One region of the Geobacillus sp. CAMR5420 genome, then DNA from elsewhere that is predicted to be linked to it. Evidence: predicted binding sites of a transcription regulator. Region 1 holds the regulator's gene; each other region holds the start of a gene.

Evidence for each region. Region 1 encodes Rex, which represses fermentation and respiration genes when NADH is low (regulators of the CRP and FNR family bind a similar motif). Its sites were predicted from a motif close to TTGTGAAATATTTCACAA; they were not measured.
Region 2: DI44_RS12370 (TIGR04053 family radical SAM/SPASM domain-containing protein) is a predicted target of Rex. The motif match lies at 1,897-1,914, and genes of this name have one in related genera.
Region 3: nsrR (nitric oxide-sensing transcriptional repressor NsrR) is a predicted target of Rex. The motif match lies at 1,180-1,197, and genes of this name have one in related genera.

The regions. Positions count from the first base shown of each region.
Region 1 is NZ_JHUS01000007.1:4,992-8,085, reverse strand. It holds gene DI44_RS14785 (type II CAAX endopeptidase family protein) at 1-30, shown strand, start outside; gene DI44_RS14790 (YdiK family protein) at 27-206, shown strand; gene tatC (twin-arginine translocase subunit TatC) at 390-1,133, opposite strand; gene tatA (twin-arginine translocase TatA/TatE family subunit) at 1,154-1,306, opposite strand; gene DI44_RS14805 (redox-sensing transcriptional repressor Rex) at 1,324-1,965, opposite strand; gene moaC (cyclic pyranopterin monophosphate synthase MoaC) at 1,981-2,469, opposite strand; gene DI44_RS14815 (ABC-F family ATP-binding cassette domain-containing protein) at 2,566-3,094, shown strand, end outside.
Region 2 is NZ_JHUS01000020.1:30,481-33,574, forward strand. It holds gene DI44_RS12380 (hypothetical protein) at 1-1,110, shown strand, start outside; gene DI44_RS12375 (ATP-binding cassette domain-containing protein) at 1,126-1,767, shown strand; gene DI44_RS12370 (TIGR04053 family radical SAM/SPASM domain-containing protein) at 1,963-3,081, shown strand.
Region 3 is NZ_JHUS01000039.1:13,382-16,475, forward strand. It holds gene hmpA (NO-inducible flavohemoprotein) at 1-1,091, opposite strand, end outside; gene nsrR (nitric oxide-sensing transcriptional repressor NsrR) at 1,263-1,706, shown strand; gene DI44_RS0117110 (hypothetical protein) at 1,810-2,004, shown strand; gene speE (polyamine aminopropyltransferase) at 2,034-2,909, shown strand; gene DI44_RS08080 (acyl-CoA dehydrogenase family protein) at 2,983-3,094, opposite strand, start outside.

The sequences.
Region 1 (3,094 bases):
CCGCTCGCCGTTTGGAGGGTTTGGCTATGATGCGAAACCCTCGGCTGTTTTCGCTTCCGTATTTCGTCTTAGGCTTGCTGTTTACGTATTTGGCCATCGAAAGTGCTCATGAAACGGTTTGGAACGTCTCCACCATCGCTTTAGCGGCGCTCGCTGCCTTTGATTTCGGCACCGCCCTTCGCCTTCTTTTCGCCTCAAAACGCTGACCCCCTTCCCGTGATTCGCGCGGGAAGGGACCAGAACATCAATCCCATGACGGCGATCATATCGTGAAAATGGAAACAAAAAAACAAGAGGCCGGCCTCAAAGCCCTGTTTTGCGGCTTTTGAGACAGCCCCTTCGTTTGGCCCGGCCTTGCTCGCTTTCCTCTCAATGTTTTTCGTCCCGCCTCACTCATTGCCTTCCTGCTCGACTGCTCGCTGCGCTTTCCGATAGCCGATGCGCGCCACCCAAATGCTTCCTTCATACAAAATGGTGAGCGGAATCATGACGATCACTTGCGACAGCACATCCGGCGGCGTAATGACCGCCGCTAAAATAAGCAGCGCTAAATACGCATACTTGCGGATGCGAACAAGAAGCTGCGGCGTAATAAGCCCTAAGCGGGTGAAAAACAACACGACGATCGGCAGCTGAAACACGATGCCAAACGGCAGCACGAGCTGAAGCAAAAACTGAAAATATTCATTAATGCCGATCATTTGTTGAACCCCTAGTTGGTCAGCCAGCCGGCTCATAAATCGAACGACAAACGGAAACAAGACGAAATAAGCGAAGCTGACGCCTGCTAAAAAAAGAACGATCGACGCCGGGATATAGCTTAACGTCACTTTCCGCTCTTTTTCATACAGACCGGGGCTGACAAACGCCCAAATTTGATACAACAGCACCGGAGCCGACAGTACAGCCGCGATGACAAAGGCAAACTGAAAATACACTTTAATCGGATCGGTGAGGCGGAAGGCGTTCATGGTCAAATGCTTCGCCTCGGCCGTTCGCTGCAAATACAAAATGACATCATCGACAAAAAAGAAACTAACGACAAGCGCCGCAGCAAAAAAGATGAGCACGATGATGAGCCGTTTTCGCAGTTCACCCAGATGCTCATACACCGACATTTCTTTGTCATTCATTGTTTCTCCATCCTGCCTTGTCATCGGTCGGTTTTCGTTTCTTCGTCATCAGCGAGCCCTTTTGTGGCGTCTTTAAACTCGCGAAGCGACTGGCCGAACGACCGCCCTAATTCCGGCAGCTTTTTCGTGCCAAACAGCAACAAAATCACAGCAACGAGCAACAAATATTTCATGTGTTCTTCTCTCCTTTTTACGATGGCGATGGATAGTTTTTCAAAAAATAGACGAGCGACTGCAGCTCAATGGCTAAATCGATATGATGGACGCGAATATGGTTCGGCACGTTCAACCGCGCCGGAGTAAAGTTTAAAATGCCTTTAATTCCTTGCGCGACAAGGCGGTCGGTCAGCGCTTGAGCCGCGGCGGCCGGCACGGTTAAAATGGCGACCGGGATGTTTTCGTGAAGCCGCTCCTCCAACTCATCGAGATGATAGACCGGCACCCCGCCGACTGTCGTCCCTACTTTCCGCTCATCGACATCAAACGCCATCACGATTTTCGTATTGTTGTTTTTCGAAAAATTATAGTTTAAAAAGGCGGTGCCTAAATTGCCGACGCCAAACAAGGCGACTTCGGTCACCTCATCCTCTTCAAGCGTCCGGCGGAAAAACGACAACAAATAATTGACATTATACCCGTATCCCTTTTTGCCAAGCGCGCCAAAATAGGAGAAATCACGGCGGATCGTCGCCGGATCGACTTTCACCGCCTCGCTCAACTCGGCAGAGGAGACGCGTTGCTTGCCGGAAGCGTGCAAGTTTTTCAAAAACCGATAGTAAAGCGGCAGCCGTTTGGCGGTTGCCTGCGGAATTTTCGGTTGTTCGTTGCTCATGATCTCATCCCCTAGCTAATCGGTTTTCCGTCGGTAATGGCCAGACTTCCCGCCCGTTTTTTCGACCAAATACGTCGGACCGATGACCATTCCTTTATCAAGCGCCTTGCACATATCGTACACTGTCAACGCACAGACCGAAGCGGCCGTCAGCGCTTCCATTTCCACTCCTGTGCTCCCTTTCGTTTTCACCGTTGCCGTGATGACGAGCTTATGCGCTTCTCCATCGTTTTCCCAAGCAAAAGCAATGTCCACACCCTTTAACATAAGCGGGTGACACATTGGAATAAGGTCAGCTGTCTTCTTCGCCGCCATCACCCCCGCCACTTGAGCGACGGCGAGCACATCCCCTTTCTCGATCGCATTGCTCGTCATTTTTTCGTAAATTTCCCGGCTGACAGTCACGCTCGTTTGCGCCACAGCCACTCGCACAGTATCTTCTTTGTGCGTAATATCAACCATTTTCGCGCGCCCTTGTTCATTGAAATGAGTGAACGATGACAATACAATCTCCTCCATTTATACACTATACACGATTTTTCATCATTCGTCTTTGACCGTTTTCGCGACTTGCGTTAAACTATTCGCGAGGTGACGGACATGATCATTTTGCAAGTGCACGGGCTCACGAAATATTTCGGTGCTGACCTTATTTTATCGAATATAAAACTAGAAATACAGTCCCGCGACCGAATCGCCCTTGTCGGCCGCAACGGAGCGGGAAAATCGACATTGTTGAAAATCATCGCCGGTGAACTCTCTTTCGACAGCGGCAAAATCATCAAACCAAACCATATCAAAATCGGCTATTTGGCGCAAAACAGCGGGCTCGACTCGCCGCGTTCCATTTGGGACGAAATGCTTGAGGTATTCACCCCGCTTCTAGGACTCGAAAAACAGCTCGCCGAACTCAGCATGCAACTCGGCGACCCGGACGTACTCGCCGATCCCGCTCGCTATGAAAAAACGCTGAAAATGTATGACGAGCTGCAAGAACAATACAAAGAACAAGGCGGCTACCAATACGAAGCCGACATCCGCTCCGTTTTGCACGGGCTGCAGTTTTCCTCATATGATTATAAAACTACGCCGGTCTCGTCGTTAAGCGGCGGACAGCGGACGCGGCTTG
Region 2 (3,094 bases), on a different contig from region 1:
GCCCCTTCTTTTGCTGGCTGGAGTCCGTTTAGTAGGCTGAATGCTTCTCTAAGCGAAACGCAAATATTGCAAAAATTTATAAACAGTCCCATTTTAGCGTTGGTGTTGCATTTAGCTTTGCTTGTTTTCAGTGTCAGCTGTATTCACCTTGTTTTGGCCATCCTTTATGTAAAGTGGAAAAACAAGGACATTGTCGTGTTTGTTGCGGTGTTCATATGGGTGTATGGCGTAGTGTCATTTAAACTTCTTTCTCCTCATTCCCTGTTTAATTTGTGCCATTACTTGATTTTGCATTCGGGGGTTGCTCAGTTCAGCAATATATGGGGATCGTTTTCGGTGGTTATAGGATGGATGATCCTGCTCATATGGATTGTCAATCGACTGGATTTGAATGTGAAAGGGTACAATTGGAAATATACCGCTTTTATTGTCTTGGTTGTTCTAGCATTATGGTCTGGAATGCGAGAGAACGTGGGACAAACTGTTTGGGACCAGTTTCTTTTCATGTTTATAGGCGGTTCCAAACAAGCGTTTTATTTCAAGTCGTTTTTATGTTATTGGGTTCTTTATTTTGGGGTCATCTATTTGGTCCAATTGCATTTGCAGACGGAATTGTCGGAAATGGGGTATTACAAGTTAGTACGTTATCAGTCGATCAGCCGATGGTTTTGGGCGTGGTATCATAAGATCATGCTATACATTGGATTATATTTATTCGCTTTAGCATTGCTCGCTTTGTTCATTTTGTCGTTGAAACGTTTTTCTTTTGATTTCCATGTTTCTATTGACCGTTCAGTTACATTGCTTGATATGTTTTATCATTTTTTGGTCAACGGCTACCTTCAAGTTTCGTTTTATGTCCTATTTGTGTTTCTGATCTCTTGGCTGAGCAAAGAAACATTTTATAGTTTCGTAGGGATCGCTATACTTTCATTTTTTATGTTCCCGGGTTTTAATAACTGGGGGATTATTCCATCTGGATTGAATAGCATGGCGTATTTATTGACAAATGATTCGATTTACCGCATCAGCACCGTTCTATTCTTATGGAATGTTTTCGCCATTGTTTTCTTGCTGTATGTCTTTTCCAAACAAGATCTCGATTTCTAAAAAGGAGTGAGTAAGTTGCCGCATATCCTGTTAGATCAAGTCAGTAAATCATTTAAAGGAGCAACGATTTTTGAAAACGTGAATTTTGCAGTGGAAAAGGGGAAAATTTATGGAATTATTGGTCCTAACGGTTCAGGAAAGTCTGTCTTATTCAAACTCATATGTGGATTTCTATTCCCTAATCACGGTAGGGTGATCGTGGACGGGGAAGAGTTAGGGGTCAATAAACGATTTCCCAGTGATTTTGGAATTATCATTGATCGGCCTGGATATATAGCGGGAAAGACAGGGTTTGATAATCTAAAAGCATTGGCTCTCATTCGAAACAAAATCAGTGATGACAAAATAAAGCAAACGATGAGGTTGGTCGGTTTAGATCCAGAATCGACGCAAAAGGTCAAACATTACTCACTTGGAATGAAACAAAAGCTTGCTATTGCTCAAGCCATTATGGAGGATCAACAAACGCTTATTTTAGATGAACCATTCAATGCTTTAGATGCTGACAGCGTTGAAAATATCCGAAACTTGCTTCGGAAATTCAAGGAAGAAGGGAGGACGATTTTGCTCACTAGCCATAATCAAGAGGATATTGATGTTCTTTGTGATGAAGTGTACAGAATCAATCGTTTCAGACTTGAAAAAGTAAAAAAGTAGAACGCGATGTTATAAGCTCACATTCATATATAAATTGAAATAAAGGTCTCCTCCATTTTGGCTGACCACAGTTTCGGAGTTTCAGTTGAGCTAATCGAAAGATAAGATGGAATTAGCGTTGAGGTCTAAATGTGATCCATATCACATAACGCGCCTGAATGTTGCGGTACAATGGAGGCCAAGGAGGGGGCCGCCATGCGCGATTTTAATGAAAATCCGTTTATTGTGATTTGGGAATTGACGAGAGCTTGTCAACTCAAGTGCCTTCATTGCCGCGCCGAAGCGCAATACCATCGCGATCCGCGCGAGTTGACGTTTGAGGAAGGGAAAAAACTGATCGATGAGATTTACGAGATGGATCAGCCGATGCTCGTCTTTACGGGCGGCGATCCGCTCATGCGCCCGGATGTGTACGATTTAGCGAAATATGCGATCGATAAAGGATTGCGCGTGTCCATGACGCCGAGCGCGACGCCGAACGTGACGAAAGAGGCGATCCGCAAAGCAAAAGAGGTCGGCCTGTCGCGCTGGGCGTTTAGCCTTGACGGGCCAAACGCCGAGATTCACGACCATTTCCGCGGCGTGAGCGGCTCGTTTGATTTGACGATCCGTGCGATTCACTACTTGCATGAGCTCGACATTCCCGTGCAAATCAACACCGTCATTTCGCGATACAACGTTCATGTGCTTGACGAGATGGCGGCGTTGGTGGAGAAGCTGAAATGCGTCCTTTGGAGCGTCTTTTTCCTTGTGCCGACAGGCAGGGGAAAAGAGGAGGATATGATTTCCCCCATCGAGCATGAGCGGGTGTTCCGCTGGCTGTATGAGACGAGCAAGCGCGTCCCGTTTGACATCAAAACAACGGCGGGTCAGCATTACCGCCGCGTCGTGCTGCAGGCGAAAATGCGTGAAGGAAAAGCGGCAAAAGGCGGCATCCGTTACGAAGACGTGTTGAACAAAGGCTTAACCGGACAAGTCGACGGGCTCGGCCGCGCGCCGAAAGGAGTAAACGACGGCAACGGCTTTGTTTTTATCTCCCATATCGGCGATGTCTACCCAAGCGGGCTGCTGCCGGTGAAGGCAGGGAACGTCCGGGAAACGCCGCTGGCGGACATTTACCGACACTCGCCGATTTTCCAAGACTTGCGCAATCCGGACAAATATAAAGGAAAATGCGGCGTCTGCGAGTTCCGATATGTGTGCGGCGGCTCACGCTCGCGGGCGTACGCGGTGACGGGAGACTATTTGGAAAGCGAGCCGTATTGTGTTTACATTCCAAAGGCGCTGCGGACAAAAGAGCGAAGCCAACGGTAAGAGAGCGGTGAAA
Region 3 (3,094 bases), on a different contig from region 1:
ATCACGGATTGCATCCATGCGAGGTCGATCCGCCCTTCTTTGCCAAAATGTGGATGGCGGCGGTCCTCGTCGGATGGCGACTCGTAACAAATACGGTAAGAAAATGACGGGCGTTCCGCCAACATCCGAAGCTCCTTATCAAACGCGTGCACGCGGCCATTCAAAGCAGCATGCAAAAACGCCGCTGGGCGGGTCGGTTGGCGGATGGCCAACGTATGCGCCATGCTCAAAAGCGGAGTGATGCCGACGCCGCCGCTGATGAACACAACCGGCGTCGTTTTGGACAAATCAAGCGTAAAATCGCCGGCTGGAGCGCTAAGCTCGAGCACGTCGCCCTCTTGGACATGATCATGCAAATAGTTGGAAACAATGCCGGCCGGCTTGTCCGCTGTAGCTGCTTCCCGTTTGACGCTGATGCGGTAATACCCTTTTCCAGGTGCATCCGATAAGCTGTATTGGCGAATATGCGTATACGTCTCGCCCGGAATCGACAGTTTGACGCTCACGTATTGACCCGGCAAATAATCACTGATGGCCTTGCCGTCTTCCGGCTCCAAATAAAACGAAGTAATGACGCCGCTTTCTTTCACCTTTTTCACGACGACAAATCGGCGAAAGTCACGCCAGCCTCCGTGTTTGGCCGCTGCCTCATCGTAGAGCTCTTTTTCCACTTGAATGAAAACGGACGCAATGGCTTCATATGCTTCCGCCCAAGCCGTGATCACTTCGTCGGTGGCGGCGTCGCCGAGCACGTCTTTGATCGCCAGCAACAAATGCTTTCCGACGATCGGGTATTGTTCTGGTTTGATTCCTAAGCTGCGGTGTTTATGGCCGATTTGCCGCACAACCGGCAAAATAGCATCAAGCTGGTCGATATAGCGCGCTGCCGCATACACGGCTGCGGCCAAGGCGCGTTGCTGCCGCCCTTGCTTTTGGTTGGCGTGGTTGAAAATATGGAGCAGTTCCGGATGATTGGAAAACATGAGTTCATAAAACCGCTTCGTAATTTGTTCGCCATGTGTTTCCAAGACAGGCACCGTTGATTTCACAATTTCAATCGTTTTTGGATGCAATTTCGTTGTCGTTGTCATGATTTCATCCCCTTGTAAAACATGTATTTTTAATACATCTTTTATTCAACCATGAGCATTGCGAAAAAACAATATTTCAAATACATCTTTAATAAATTGTTCACAATTCTCCGTTCGAATCAGGTGTGGTACAATGGGATCAAGAATGTCGCTTAAAGGTTGTGAATCACGATGCAGTTGACGAACTATACGGAATACGCCTTGCGCGTCCTCTTGTTTTTAGGCGCGCTTGATGAAGAAGAAAAAACGAACATCAAAGACATTGCCGCTGCCTTTTCCATTTCAGAGCATCATTTAAGCAAAATCGTCTATGAGCTTGGCAAACTCGGCTACATTGAAACGATCCGTGGGCGCAACGGTGGAATCCGCCTTGCGAAACGCCCCGCGGAGATTGTCATCGGCGCGGTTGTTCGCGAAACGGAGGAAAACTTGTCGCTTGTCGAGTGTTTTGCCGCCCACGGCAATGAGTGCGTCTTAACGCCGGTATGTCGGCTTCGCTTCGCACTTCACGAGGCGTTAGAGGCGTTTTTGCGTGTGCTGGATGCGTATACGCTCGCCGACTTGCTTGAAGACCGAGCGTCGCTTCGTTCTTTATTGAAAGAGCGGCGCGGTTGAGGAAACTTTCTGGCTATAAGCTGGAGAGTTTTTTGGTGTTTGGCAGGCACACGATCACTAAGCATCGCTCTACGGAAGGAAGACGCGGGATGATGCGAAACCGATGGCGGCCTTTGCGGCGATTGGCACCTTGGCGCTCGGCCTTTGCGCGGGATGTGGCGGCAAGAACGATCATCAGTTGGAAAAACGAAACCAGTCGTCAAACATGGGCGGCGGGATGAATACGTCCGGCACCGGCCGATCACATCCCCTTTGTTTGCCACAAGACGAAGAATATATTAAGATTAGAAAGGTGTGAAAACATCTGCATGACTAAAGGAGGTCACAATGAAACACGAAGGAAACGCTTTGCCACCTTACTTGCATATGGACAATGGAGAGCTTTGGCTCACCGAAGATGATCGCGACAACTTAAAAATCAGCTATCGAATCAAAGAGGTGATTTTTGCCGAGCCGTCCGAGTACCAGCATGTGATGATTTTGGATTCGTACGATTTTGGCCGCATGCTCGTACTCGATGGCGTCGTGCAAACGACCTCGATTGACGGCCATATTTATAACGAAATGATTTCGCACGTGCCGCTGCAGTTTCATCCGGAAGCGAAGCGGGTGCTCATCATCGGCGGCGGCGACTGCGGCGCAGCTCGTGAGACGGCGAAATACGCTCATCTTGAAGCCATCGACATGGTGGAAATCGACGAAAAAGTCGTCCGGGCGTGCAAAGAGCATTTGCCAGCCGTCTCCGGCAACTTATCGGATCCGCGCGTGCGGTTTGTTTATGATGATGGCGTCAAGTTTGTGCAAGGGAAGGAAAGCGTCTACGACGTCATTATGATCGACTCGTCCGACCCAGTCGGCCCGGCGGAAGCCTTGTTTTCACCGGAGTTTTACGCCAACGTCCATCGCGCGTTGAAAGCGGATGGGCTGATGGTCTGCCAAAGCCAGTCGCCGATTTTCCATCTGGATATTTTGAAGCGGACGTACCGCAATATTCGCGAACTGTTCCCGCATGTGCTTGTGTACACCGCCGTGGTGCCGACGTATCCAGGAGGGTTGTGGAGCTTTACGATCGGCTCGAAACGGCCGCTCGATTTTCCGGTGCAGACTACCATTCCAAATGACACGAAATATGTGAACGATGGGATCTTTCGCCAATGTTTCGCGTTGCCGGCATTTTTGCGTTCGGCGCTTGAGGTGGAATAACCGCTTGGCATCAAAAAAGCTGTCCCCCACAAAGCAGGGACAGCTTTTTCGTGTTGCTTGAATCCGTTCTGTTTTATGGAGCAGGTGGGTTGTGAGACAATGCCCGCTTAGCAAGCCATTGAAGCGTCAAGTCGTCAGCAGGCGGGTTGTAGAGCCCAGCGCGGACGTCACGGTAATGCCGCTGA